DNA from 3 places in the Bacillus coreaensis genome. Region 1 is predicted to be linked to each of the others. Evidence: predicted binding sites of a transcription regulator. Region 1 holds the regulator's gene; each other region holds the start of a gene.
The links. The regulator LexA, encoded in region 1, represses DNA repair genes until DNA is damaged. The targets are predictions, from matches to a motif close to CGAACATATGTTCG.
Positions count from the first base shown of each region.

Region 2: the regulator LexA is predicted to act here: its motif matches at 2,250-2,263, upstream of ACQ5H4_RS00065 (YqzH family protein).
Region 3: the regulator LexA is predicted to act here: its motif matches at 2,409-2,422, upstream of addB (helicase-exonuclease AddAB subunit AddB).

Region 1 is NZ_JBOCCY010000002.1:491,253-495,676, forward strand. Features, by position in the region: gene glnA (type I glutamate--ammonia ligase) at 1-491, shown strand, start outside; gene ACQ5H4_RS05635 (CBO0543 family protein) at 673-1,224, shown strand; gene lexA (transcriptional repressor LexA) at 1,267-1,893, opposite strand; gene yneA (cell division suppressor protein YneA) at 2,048-2,362, shown strand; gene ACQ5H4_RS05650 (YneB family resolvase-like protein) at 2,371-3,051, shown strand; gene ACQ5H4_RS05655 (DUF896 domain-containing protein) at 3,166-3,399, shown strand; gene tkt (transketolase) at 3,562-4,424, shown strand, end outside.
Region 2 is NZ_JBOCCY010000001.1:10,981-15,404, reverse strand. Features, by position in the region: gene ACQ5H4_RS00085 (iron-sulfur cluster biosynthesis family protein) at 1-180, opposite strand, end outside; gene ACQ5H4_RS00080 (CDGSH iron-sulfur domain-containing protein) at 327-536, shown strand; gene ACQ5H4_RS00075 (YolD-like family protein) at 571-909, opposite strand; gene ACQ5H4_RS00070 (Y-family DNA polymerase) at 922-2,181, opposite strand; gene ACQ5H4_RS00065 (YqzH family protein) at 2,343-2,522, shown strand; gene ACQ5H4_RS00060 (SDR family NAD(P)-dependent oxidoreductase) at 2,546-3,349, opposite strand; gene ACQ5H4_RS00055 (aminotransferase-like domain-containing protein) at 3,416-4,424, opposite strand, start outside.
Region 3 is NZ_JBOCCY010000002.1:2,487-6,910, reverse strand. Features, by position in the region: gene addB (helicase-exonuclease AddAB subunit AddB) at 1-2,319, opposite strand, end outside; gene ACQ5H4_RS03185 (Cof-type HAD-IIB family hydrolase) at 2,531-3,397, opposite strand; gene ACQ5H4_RS03180 (DeoR/GlpR family DNA-binding transcription regulator) at 3,390-4,169, opposite strand; gene ACQ5H4_RS03175 (alpha/beta fold hydrolase) at 4,363-4,424, shown strand, end outside.

The DNA.
Region 1 (4,424 bases):
CTCCAAACTTTACAGCTGTAACAAACCCAACTGTAAACTCTTATAAGCGTTTAGTACCTGGTTACGAAGCACCTTGCTATGTTGCGTGGTCTGCTAGAAACCGTTCACCGCTAATCCGTATCCCTGCTTCTCGTGGAATTTCCACTCGTGTAGAAGTACGTAGCGTTGACCCAGCTGCTAATCCTTACTTAGCAATGGCTGTATTACTTGCTGCAGGACTTGACGGAGTGAAGAACTCTTTAACACCACCAGCTCCAGTTGACCGCAACATCTACGTTATGAACAAAGAAGAGCGTCAAGCTGTAGGTATCGAAGATCTACCAGCTACACTTGCTGCTGCTTTAGATAACTTAAAGTCAGACGAAACAATGGTTTACGCTCTTGGAGAGCATATCTTCGAACACTTCGTAGAAGCAAAAGAGATCGAGTGGGATATGTTCCGTACGCAAGTACATCCATGGGAAAGAGAACAATACATGTCAATGTATTAATCCGTTCATAGAAACCCTCAAACACTTTAATGTGTTTGAGGGTTTTTTGTATGTTGTTAATGGTGGGGGACGGTTATGAAACAAACTTGAAACGATTTAAGGTGCGTGAATAAAAATCTCAATTTTACCAAATAATACAACCAATTACAGTTATTTGAAGTTATATTACGGGGGAAAAATAATGAAGTTTCAAGATGGTCTCAAACAAGTGGGAAAAGGATCTGACTTAATTAAGGATGGAAATCTTCTAATTAAAGATGCGACCATAAAAGCCTTTTTTTTCACTTGGCAATGGTGGGTGGCTGTGTTAATGATCATTGTTCCATGGGTACTCTGGGCAATATTCCGTAAAAGGGAGAGCTCAGCACGATTGCTTTTTTCAGTATTTATCGTAATGATACTATCTACAACAATTGATGCGTTAGGAGTGGAATATGGAAGATGGGCTTATCCAGTAAAAGCCATTCCAATTCCAACAATAAGTTATTCGTTTCGTTATTCTCTTATGCCGGTCCTTATTTTGTTTTTCCTTCAATACAGGCCGAACGTTAATCCATTTATAAAGGGAATTATTCTAGCTGGTATCAGTACATACATTGGGATGCCATTAATGGCGTTGATGGATATGTATAAGAAAATAGATTGGGCTTATACCTATTCATTCTTTATCATCTTGTTCTTGTATCTTGTGGCTCATTGGTTTAGTCGAAGAAAGAGCTTTGAGCCATTGTGATAATAAGAAAAGCAAGCATCATTCGATGCTTGCTTTCACTAATTAATGAATATGACGATATACTCCAATAACTTTTCCGAGAATAGACACATTTCGTAGGATAATTGGTGCTAGGGATGAGTTCTCCGGCTGCAAACGAACATAGTCCTTTTCTTTGAAGAACCTCTTAACTGTCGCTTCATCTTCCTCAGTCATGGCAACAACGATATCACCGTTATTCGCTGTTTGCTGCTGCTTCACGATCACGTAATCACCATCAAGGATACCGGCCTCAATCATACTGTCTCCCATAACCTCAAGCATAAATACTTGTTCATCCGCAGGGGCAAGACGTTCTGGGAGAGGAAAATACTCTTCCACATTCTCGATTGCAGTTATAGGTATACCCGCAGTTACTTTTCCGACTACAGGAACGTTAACAATATTATATTTTGGTATATTACTTACTACCTCATCAAGATCCAGAATTTCAATTGCTCGTGGCTTTGTAGGGTCTCTGCGGATATACCCTTTACTTTCAAGTCTAGCTAAGTGGCCGTGTACGGTTGAACTTGATGCTAAACCAACAGCTTCGCCAATTTCACGAACGGAAGGCGGATAGCCCTTTTGTTTAACTTCTTCTTTTATATATTCTAGTATATCTACCTGACGTTTTGATAGTTTTGTCATACTTACCGCCCCTCATTGGTTAATCTTGACTTTATTATAGCATGTTCTACCAGTGCATACAAACATAAGTTCGAATAATCGTTGACACAAAACAAACGTTCGGTCTATAATGTAAATATATATACGAACATACATTCTAATAGAGGTGTTTTACATGAAAAATTTATGGAACAAATACTCATATGCTATTATTCTAGTTGTCTTATCTATCCTATCGTCTATTATTTTGGTAATTTCTAATGGTGAATCAGTTGAGGAAAAATATATGGCTGTAACAATTAATGAAGGGGAAACACTTTGGGATCTTTGTAAGGACTATGCAGATAAACATGCATTATCTGAAACAGAGTTTGTTTCCTGGGTGGAAGAAATCAATGATATTAATGGAAATGTATTATTAGTAGGTGATAAGATCTATATCCCTGTTGAATTAAACGATTCCACTGTTACTCAGCTAGCATCGAAATAGGAGGGATTATGAAGGCGATTATCTATTGTAGAGTTAGTACTGAAAAAGAATCACAGTACTCTTCTCTAAAAAGGCAGGAAGAAGAATTATTGAAGCTATCACAACAACACGGAATGGAAGTTGTTGAAGTGATAAAAGAACAGGCGAGTGGATATGACTTTGACAGAGAAGGTATTTTGCTCCTGCTGTCACGATTAAAGGAAGAGAAAGTAGATGCTGTTCTGATTCAGGATGAAACGAGACTTGGTAGAGGAAATGCCAAAATTGCTTTGCTTCATTGTATACTAAAGGATAACATCAAACTTTTCAGTGTATCACATAATGGTGAGTTACAATTGTCCGAATCGGATTCTATGGTATTGCAAATTGTAAGTATGGTAGAAGAATATCAGCGAAAGCTTCATAATAGTAAAATTAAAAGAGGAATGAACAGAGCTGTTCAAAACGGTTACAGACCAGAGAAAAATCTGAAAAACAAAGGTGTTCATGCCGGGAGAGAACGTATTGAAGTACCGATAACAGAGATTGTACGGTTACGAAACAATGATTTAACATTTTCTGAAATCGCTGCTACTTTAAGAGGGTTTGGTTATGATATTTCAAAAGCTACAGTAAATCGGAGATATCTTGAATACATAGAAGAGCTAAAGCATCAAAATAATATCTCACTAAATGCCAACAAGTCATAAAGATCGTTGGCATTTTTTGTTATTCGTACCTCTTTACGCTTCTTCCTTGTCAAAGACTATATCTTTTAGTAACATGATTTCTATTAGTAAAACTAAAAGAGAAGGAGCAAAGAGATGCTACCGAAGGAAAAAATGGCTAGAATCAATGAACTAGCAAAAAAAGCAAAAGCTGATGGATTAACAGAGACGGAAGCAAAGGAGCAGTCAAAGCTTCGTAGTGAATATTTACAAACATTTCGATCATCTATGCTAGGAACGCTCCAAGGTGTAAAAATTGTTGATCCTTTGGGTGATGATGTTACACCTGAAAAGCTTAAGAGATTAAAAAATAGTAAAAAACTACATTAATCCTCTAAATTTATTTACCAAAAAATGATAGAAAACACTGAAAATTAAAAAATATATGCTTTTTTTCTAAATTTATTAAGGCAATCTGTTGTATAAATAATAGAGCAGATATAATATTAAAAAGTGGGATTATTGAGATAAAGAATAGGAAGGGTTGAAAAAATGTTTGAACAAAAAGATGTACTAGCAATTAACGCAATACGTACTTTATCAATTGATGCAATTGAAAAAGCTAATTCTGGCCATCCAGGTATGCCGATGGGGGCTGCTCCAATGGCTTATACTCTGTGGTCACGCTTTATGAATCATAACCCTAAAAACCCAGAGTGGTTTAACCGTGATCGTTTTGTTTTATCTGCAGGGCATGGTTCTGCATTGTTGTATAGTCTTCTTCACTTATCAGGCTATGGCGTAACAATGGATGATCTTAAGAGTTTCCGTCAATGGGGAAGTAAAACTCCTGGTCACCCTGAATTTGGACATACCCCAGGTGTAGATGCAACGACTGGCCCACTAGGACAGGGGATTGCAATGGCAGTAGGTATGGCAATGGCTGAAAGACATTTAGCAGCCACTTATAATAAAGGCAACTACAATGTAGTAGATCATTATACATATAGTATTTGTGGTGACGGTGACTTGATGGAAGGTGTTTCAGCTGAAGCTGCTTCACTAGCAGGACACTTAAAACTTGGTCGCTTAGTTGTATTATACGATTCAAATGATATCTCTCTTGATGGTGACTTAGATCGTTCATTCTCTGAAAGTGTTGCAAAACGCTTTGAGTCATACGGATGGCAATATCTTCGTGTAGAGGATGGAAATAATCTTGAGGAAATTGCAAAAGCAATCGAAGAAGCTCAAGGTGATCAAAATCGTCCTACACTAATTGAAGTAAAAACAGTAATCGGATACGGTTCTCCAAACAAATCAGGTAAATCAGATGTTCATGGTGCCCCACTTGGAGCTAACGAATTAAAGTTAACAAAAGAAGCTTACCAATGGACATTTGAAGAAGATTTCCA
Region 2 (4,424 bases), on a different contig from region 1:
GTTCGTTTCAATGGCTGTATCATCATCCTCATCCAGCTCATTCACTAACCATAGAGTTGGTACGCCACTTACTACACACCCACAGCCTTCTATATCGTACTTTAGCTTCAAAAAGCCTTGCTTTCCATTTATTTTCTCGCTAATTTTTTTTGCTGCTATTTCTGTTATCGTAATATTCATTGTCTGTTCCTCCAGCTTTTCATCATGTTTCCTATGTCACTTCATATAATCATTGTAACATAGCGTTTTTTTATTGCCCTATGATTTGCTTTTCAGCAATGAATTCTTTACGAGATTATTACATTTTTTTGGTAGGAGTGGTCAGTTTGTCGAAGGTTCAGATTAAAGTAATGGACAACGGTTCTTTACGTGTCACTGGTGAGGTTGAATTGATTGATATGGACGGAAATATATTTGAAACGAAACCCACGTTTTCTTTATGCCGTTGTGGTCTCTCATCCAAACGTCCCTTTTGCGATGGAGCGCATAAAGGAAAGTTTCAGGCCCGTGATCGCGCAGTAAAAACTCCTGAATAATCTTCAAGCAGCGGTTTCCTTTCGGAGACTGCTCTTACTCTTTCATTTTCATTTGTACATCTACAATGCTCGAAAGCGGGACTCGGTGAACCTCCCCAAAATGATCAACAATATGAAGCCTTTGCTGAAGCTCATCCCAATAATGGATTTGTCCGATAATCAATTCGTGCTTCCGGTAACGATAATGAGTGACCATCACCGCTTGATGCTCCTCCATCGCCGCTAATAACAAATGGTTCATCTCCTCCAGCTTTTGTTCATCCATCTCCTTTTCTTTCTCGTAAGAATCCGCTTCCGCCCAATCGCGCAATAGCTTAACATGCTCAGGAAGCATCATTGATGTCCACTTGATTCTTCCTCTATCTCGAATCATCCTTGTTCCTCCTTACCTCTTATGACCGCCAACTAGTTTCGCACGATGCTTCGCCGTTCCCGCTGCTGTATACGATACCGCACGTAATAGAGCACCATGTCCATACCGATTGCAGATACGGTCCACAACATAGCCGAGCTCTCGTTCCTTCCAGCCATTCGGTTCAAAAATATTTAACTGATAGTCTGTATCATCACAAATATTGCTAAGGGCGATGGAGATTTTCCGTACCGTTTTTCCTTCGTAGTGCTCCGCAAATAGACGTAGACAAACGTCATACAGCTCCATCGTCACGTTTGTCGGTATCTCAATTGACCGCGAACGGTAAAAGCCTCCACCGAACTCGTCCTGACTATAACCAATCCCGAAGCTAATCGTTCGACCTGCCTTCTTATGGGTTCGTGCTCTTCTCGCGACCTCTTCACACATTTCTAGAATGACGCGTTTGATTTCTACTTCCTCTTTATAATCACGAAGCAAAATTTGACTCTTTCCAAAACTAATTTGTCCCTCCATAATCGGTGCTCCAATTTCGGATAAATCCACTCCCCATGCATGGTGGTACAGTTGATTTCCCATAATCCCAAACTTTTTCTCAAGCTTTTTCAAATCAAAGCGAGCAAGCTGACCGACCGTAAAAATTCCCATTCCATTTAATGTTTTCTCTACCCTTCTTCCGATTCCCCACATCTCACGTAAAGGAGAAACATTCCAAAGCTTTGTTTTTACATCCTCGTACGTCCATTCAGCAATTCCCTTCTTTTTTGCTTCCAAATCAAGACAAAGCTTTGATAATAGCATGTTCGGACCAATTCCAATCGCACAGGGCAGCTGAAATTCTCGCTCAATATCATCACGAATCTTCTGTGCAACCGTCCATGCATCTCCCCATAAATGAAGGGCTCCATCAATTTTTAGAAAGCTCTCATCGACGCTATACGTATGAATAGCCTCTTTTGGAACGTAACGATGAAACACCTTCGTAATTTCAGTGGAAATACGTAAATAAGTAGCCATTTTCGGCTCAACTACTTGAATTTTCGGATCGTCTGGAATTTCAAACTTCCTTGATCCGGTTTTAATCCCAAATTCCTTCTTTAACTTCGGTGATGCAGCTAATACAATACTTCCCTCTCGCTCTTTATCTCCAATCACTGCCAAATAACACTCAAGTGGATCTAACCCTTCAATAACAGCTGAACAGCTAGCATAAAAACTCTTCATGTCCACACATAAAATGGTTTGATGGGGCAACTCACTGTAATTAATCATCGTGTTCTCTCTCTCCCAAACATCAAATAGGAACATTCGTTCTCTTTTTAGTATATTCTTATATTAAGCGAATATACGTTCGGTTTCAATGGTAATTTTATTCTGTGTTTCCTTTTGTGAATATTGATAAGTTATAATGGCTAAAGAAGAGGTGTAAGGGAATGGAGAAGAAACTCATTTATAAAATGATTAGGCAATGCTTTCAGCAGTACGAGCATGAGGTGAGTGAAGAGGACTGTGAGAAATTATACGAACGGATAGTAGAAGAACAAGCACAAGAGGATCAGGTTCCTTTATTTGAATTAATCAACGATGCTGTTTATGAATATTTGACCAATTAAAAAAATCACCCACAAGGTGATTTTTATTTTTTATCGAAAAAGCCACCAACAAAGCGTTCAGCTAACCCTGGGATGAGATTGTAGATGGTACTCCCCATATTCATCCAGCCTGGAAGGTTAAGCTCACGCTTAGGGTTGAGCATTAATTGAATGATTTTTTCGGCAACATAATCCGATTTCAGCATGAATCGATTCACGTTTTTTACGTAGTTTCCTGATTTATCAGCAATTGAAAAGAAATTGGTTTCAATCGGACCAGGGTTTACCGCAGATACACGTATATTTGATTTTGCAAGCTCTAGTCGTAAGCTATTCGTAAATCCTAACACTGCATGCTTCGTAGCCGAATATCCACTGGACTTAGGAGTCGCAAGCTTGCCGGCCTGTGAGGCAATATTAATGATATGACCTGAATTTTGAGCCATCATCACAGGAAGAACCTCTTTCGTACAAGCCATTAAACCGAGTACGTTCACTTGAAACATTTTTTCAATATCAGCAAAATCGGCCTCATGGAAGGAATCAAACACGCCAAACCCAGCATTGTTTATGAGGATATCGATATGACCAACCTCTTGTTTAATTTGTGAAAACACCTGTTGAACCTGATTGATATCACCAACATCCAACTGAAAAAACAAGGCATTCGCACCCGTTTTTTGGTTAATTTCCTCACCGATTGTTCGCAGCTTGTCAATAGAGCGAGCTACAAGAATGGGCCGTGCTCCACGCTCAGCCGCCATAAGAGCCACCTTTTCTCCAATCCCAGAAGATGCTCCAGTGATAATAATATTTTTCCCTTTTAATTGTTCCAATACAATCACCATCTTATCTATGTAGCATTTGTCGAGCTACATATAACTTACCATAAACCCTTTGAAAAAAGCTAAAATTTATCCATACGTATTTACAACCTCGATTAGTCTTCTCATCCCCGCTCTTAGTTCTACTTCATTTGCATAGGAATAGCTTAAACGAAGAGAGGAGGAAAATCGTTCTTGTAACGGATCAAAAATCAAGCCAGGAACAAAAGAGACCGATTGTCCTATTGCTCTTTGTAAAAGTGGCTCTGTCGACAAATCCATCGGAAGCTGAATCCATAAATTAAGTCCCCCATTTGGGCTCACCCAACTCCAATTCGTGTCTTTAAGCTCATCCTCCATAATCTCCTTGCGAATTTGAAGAGCGATGCGGAGCTTTTCTAGATGCTGCTGCAGTCTTGGCGAAGAAAAATAGTGAAGGAAGATCTTCTGATTGAGAAGTGGTGAGCCATTATCGGCAAGCGCTTTAGCCGTAAATAAACCTTCCTTAAGATTAGGCGGGAAAACGACAGCTGCGACGCGTAACCCAGGGGATACATACTTGCAAAAGCTTCTGACATAAAGAACCACTCCTGCTGTATCAAACGTATACAACGGTGGTGGTGGAGCCTTTTCAAAATAGATATCATGGTAGGCATCATCCTCAACAATAAGACAATGATATTGTTCGGCTAACTCTACTAATTTCTTTCGTTGTGCTGTTGGAACCGTATACCCCGTTGGATTATGAAAAGTGGGATTCACATAAAAAAGTCTTGGTTTGTATGTTTTCATGAGCATTTCAACCTGCTCTAAATCGTATCCGTCTGGGTGGATATCAACAGCAAGCATGTGTGCATGTTGACTTTTAAAAATATCAATAGCCGCACTATAGCTAGGACGCTCAATTAAGATGGTATCCCTAGGACTGAGGAATAACTGCGAAATTAAATGAATCGCTTGCTGAGAACCCGAAGTGATGAGAATATCTTCATGGGATAAGTGAGTTTTATAACGCTTTGTAAAATAATCAGCTAATACCTCACGTAGTTCTATATCACCTTGTACGGTAGAATATGTTGACAATACCTTAGGGTATAAA
Region 3 (4,424 bases), 490 kb from region 1:
CTCCTCAGACAGCTTAGTTGTTCGATTTTCATAAGTTAAGCTAGAAAGTACTTTCCTTACGTCTCTTTGAAAATGGGGCTTTGACTGGTAATAGTTATACACATCCCACCATAAGTCGTAGATAGGGTAATTTCTTTTCTTTAACTGAAGCTGGGAGGTTAAATAAGCTAGAGCCGTATTTTCATGGGCAACAAATTTTAATTGATCCAACTCACCAAGCTCGGAAGGCTCCGACATAAACGATCGTGCTTCACTATCTGGGAACATATCAACCATTCTCTTAATATATGGTGACGCAATTAATGCCTTTCCTTCAGAATTTGCTAGTGGATAAGAAACATACAAGCGCTCAGACGGAGTGGTAAATGCCTTGTAGGCGATAAACTCCTCATCCAATAAGCGGGTTTTACTGCTCGCAGCAAGCTTTACACCATTTAGTAATAACTGCTCCCGATCTTCATCAGCAAATATACCCTCCTCCGAAAATTTAGCAGGTAGAACCCCTTCTGTTATTCCGATAATAAAAGCTACTTTCACATCGGTTAGACGGGATTTTTCCAAATCTGCACCTAACACTTGATCCATTGCCGGGGGTACTAATGAGAACTGCAGTGCTTCTAATCCTGCATCCAAAATATTTGAAAACTGCTTTGGAGAGACTTTTTCATCCCCTAACATTTCAACAAACTGATCTAAAAGTTCAATCACACTGTTCCATGCTTGATCATGCTCTCTTGCTTTTGTTAATTCTCCCTTTTCCTCTTCAGCTATTTTCCATCGCTCAAGCTTTGCAGGGATTTCTAATTCCTCAAGATACAGAAAAACTGCCTCCGCTAATTTGCTTCCATTCTCAGCTTTTTTCAATCTTCTCGATAAGCGAAGGATCGGTGCTGAGATCATCAGTCGAAGCTCGTTTAATTTTTGCTCGAAGTTTTTTTCCTTATCCGTTTGGGCAACAGATTCTAATTCAAGTCCCCTCATTCGGCGATATACCCAACGATCACGTCTTGTCCACTTATCTCCTTGAATTCCAAACGCGAGGACAAAATTTTCAAGCTGATCCATTTGCTCTCGCATTTTATTTGAATCGATATGAAGTGGATAAAGAAGCTCTGTTTTCACTGCTCGAAATACAGGTTCATACCGCCAGTATCCGTTGATCACTTCAAGCGTGGAGCGAATAAGTTCAATAACCGGATGATGAAGCATCGTGCGTTTTTGATCCACAAAGAAAGGAATCTCATAATCATCGAAGACCGTTTCAATCAAATCTTTGTATTCATGTCCATTTCTCATCATAATGGCAATGTCTTTGTATCGATAATTCTTTGTTCGAACAAGTGATAGAATTTCGCGTGCAATTCCTTCAATTTCCGCTCGCCGATTAACGGCTTGTCCAATCGTAACAGCCGTTTCCCCTTTAAATACATTCGTAGGACGCGTATCAAAAAATGTTTCCAAATGCTTGAGTGATGGATGCTGCCATCTTTTTTGCTCAGATAAAACCGTTTCTCTTATTTCTAATTTTTCTACTCTAGCAATCTCATAAAGACTTTGACAAGTCTCTGCATTCATACGAAATAAATGCAATTCATCTGGATATTTTTCATTGTACGGCTCATCTAGAGTTAGAGTGATCGTTACTTTTTTACAATGCTTCATGAGCTGACTTATGATGAAATACTCTTGAGGTGTAAAACTGTAAAATCCATCAATATATATTTCTGCATCCTTAAGATACTGAGATAACGGAATTTTTTCAGCCAATAATTTAAAATAATCCTCAGAGTCCACGTATGAACCAAAAAGGGCATCTTCAAAATGTTTATAAATCAACTCAAGATCATGTAGTTTATCACGAAGGACTTTATTCATTTGCTCAGATTGCTGCTGTATAAGCAACTCTTCTGGTCTGACTAAATATCTTTTAAATTCAATTAACATTTGTTCGAGCTGCTGGATAAACCCATTTTTGTCAGCTGATAGATTAAAGAGCTTTAATTCTGCTTTTCTCTCCTCAACAATTTTACGAATCAACATATTAATACCAACACTATTTAAATGGTACCGGGTATTCCCCCCCGTTTCCTGTAACACTCGCCACGCTAGTCTTGAAAAACTAAAAACCTGAGTTCGAATCATTCCCCCAAGCCCAGGTGTTGTAATCAATTTATATTCAGAAGAAAATGTCATTTGGTCAGGTACTAAGTAAACAATTGGATCTCCGACTGGACGTTCTAGCATTTCTTCTCTAATTTCATCTAAACAAAATTGCGTTTTTCCTGTTCCAGATCTCCCGATAACTAAGTGAACTGCCATAAGAAAACCTCCCTCGTACGTACGTTCCTTCTCTATCCTATTATCTTACCATAGGTACTCCCGGAAATAGGGCAATAACCTTCTAACCGCGAATGAATTTTCTTTCCAGTTTTAAAATCGAAATCCAGAAATAAAATAGGCCAACCGATATGGTTGACCTTTATATCTTGGTTGTCACGCCTTGCGATCAAGTAACGCCAACCATGGATACCTATTTTTTTAGAAGACGATAGATAAAATGAGCCACTCCATGTTCATGATTTTCAAGAGTTACCTCATGTGCTTTTTCTTTTACTGCATCATCTGCATTTCCCATGGCAGCACTTCTTCCAACCATCGTTAACATGGATATATCATTGTAATTATCTCCCACTGCTGCCATTTTTAGAAGTGGAATTTGTATGATTTCTCCTAATTTTTCTAAAGCCTTTCCTTTTGAGGAGTTTTCATGTATAAATTCAAAATTATGTTTACCCGACGAAACAATATTCAATCCTTTTAATCCTCGGAAGTTTTCCTTTCCTCTTTTTAATTTTTCATCATGAAAGGAAAAAGCAAGAATATTATAAATGTCTGCATCGTTATTAATGATGTTTTGATAGGAGGGGACAAATTCAAATCCCGTTTGACTGTACTGAGTCGCTAATGCCCGCTGTATATCCTCTTCTTTGACTGAAGGATTTTCCGTTCTCAGTTTTTCTGCTTCCATTGCTAGTAGTTCTCTCCCATGCTGTGGTGTAAGCAAAGTATTGTCAGCAAACACTTCATAATAGAAGCCTTCATCCTCTAGCCATTTCAAGATTGGTTCTGCTGCATCTTTATCAATGGGAACCGAGTGAACTTTTTCCCCGTTCGGGTGATGAATGGTTGATCCATTCGCAGAAATGATCCATGGAGTAATCGGAAAGTTACATTCATTAAGAATGTTTTTTACATCGTGATAAGATCGTCCTGTTGCAATTACGACCATTACTCCTTGATTATGGGCAAAAGTCAGTGCCTCCATGTTTTCAGCACTGATGGTATTTTCGTGGCTCAACAATGTACCATCTAAGTCAATTGCGATTAGATTAGTCATTTTCTTCCTCCCCCTCGCCAGCTATGACTAACTCTACACCTTTCTCTTGTAAGAGTTGCATAAAGTCACCACTAGGCATACGATCCGTGATTAGTACATCTATATCTGTAAAACTTCCAAATTGAAAGAAACCATTGACTCCAAATTTTGTATGATCTGCTAATACAATTACTTGTCTAGCCTGCTGCATCATTTTTTTCTTTAACATCCCATCCTCTTCATGAGCACTTGTCAAACCCATTTCGGATATACCCACTGCTCCAATAAAAGCTTTATCAACAGAATACTGGGCCAATTTCTCAATCGCCTGTGATCCAAACAAATAACGATGCTTCTTGTGCAGCTCTCCTCCAACGAGATGAATGGAGACAAGTGGATGTTTGGATAAAATTTCTGCAGAGTTAATGGAATTGGTAATAATCCTACATTCCATATTTTCTACATGCTCGGCACATGCTTGAACTGTAGTCGAAGCATCCAAAATGATGGCATCTCCTGTTTTTAGGAATGTAGCAGCTTTTTCCCCAATCACCTGCTTTTCACTAGAAACCACCTTTAAACGATGGTTATAATCCATTACCATCTGATGTTCGGTTGGAAGCAATGCTCCTCCTCTTGTCCGGATAATTCGCCCTTCCTCTTCAAGGCGAACCAAGTCTCTTCTAGCGGTATCTCTTGAAACCTCTAGTTCTGAACAAATTTCTTCAACAGTAATCCGTTTATGTTCTTTTAAATAACTAAGAATAGCTACTAAACGTTCTTCTTGATACATATTTTTTCATCTCTCATTAATTATTTATAAGTAATTATAAGTAATTTTGATATAAAACTCAATATTTTTAAGTAATATCAATTAAAATTAAGTAATTAGGCAGAATATATTACAGATGGAATTTTATTCCTACTTTGAATATCATTCACTTTCCACATACTATCCATAAAGAAAATCGGATAGGAGATACTGCATGAAGAGCATCGTAGTTAATGATGAACGTATCTGTTATGAAGATATTGGTGAAGGCATTCC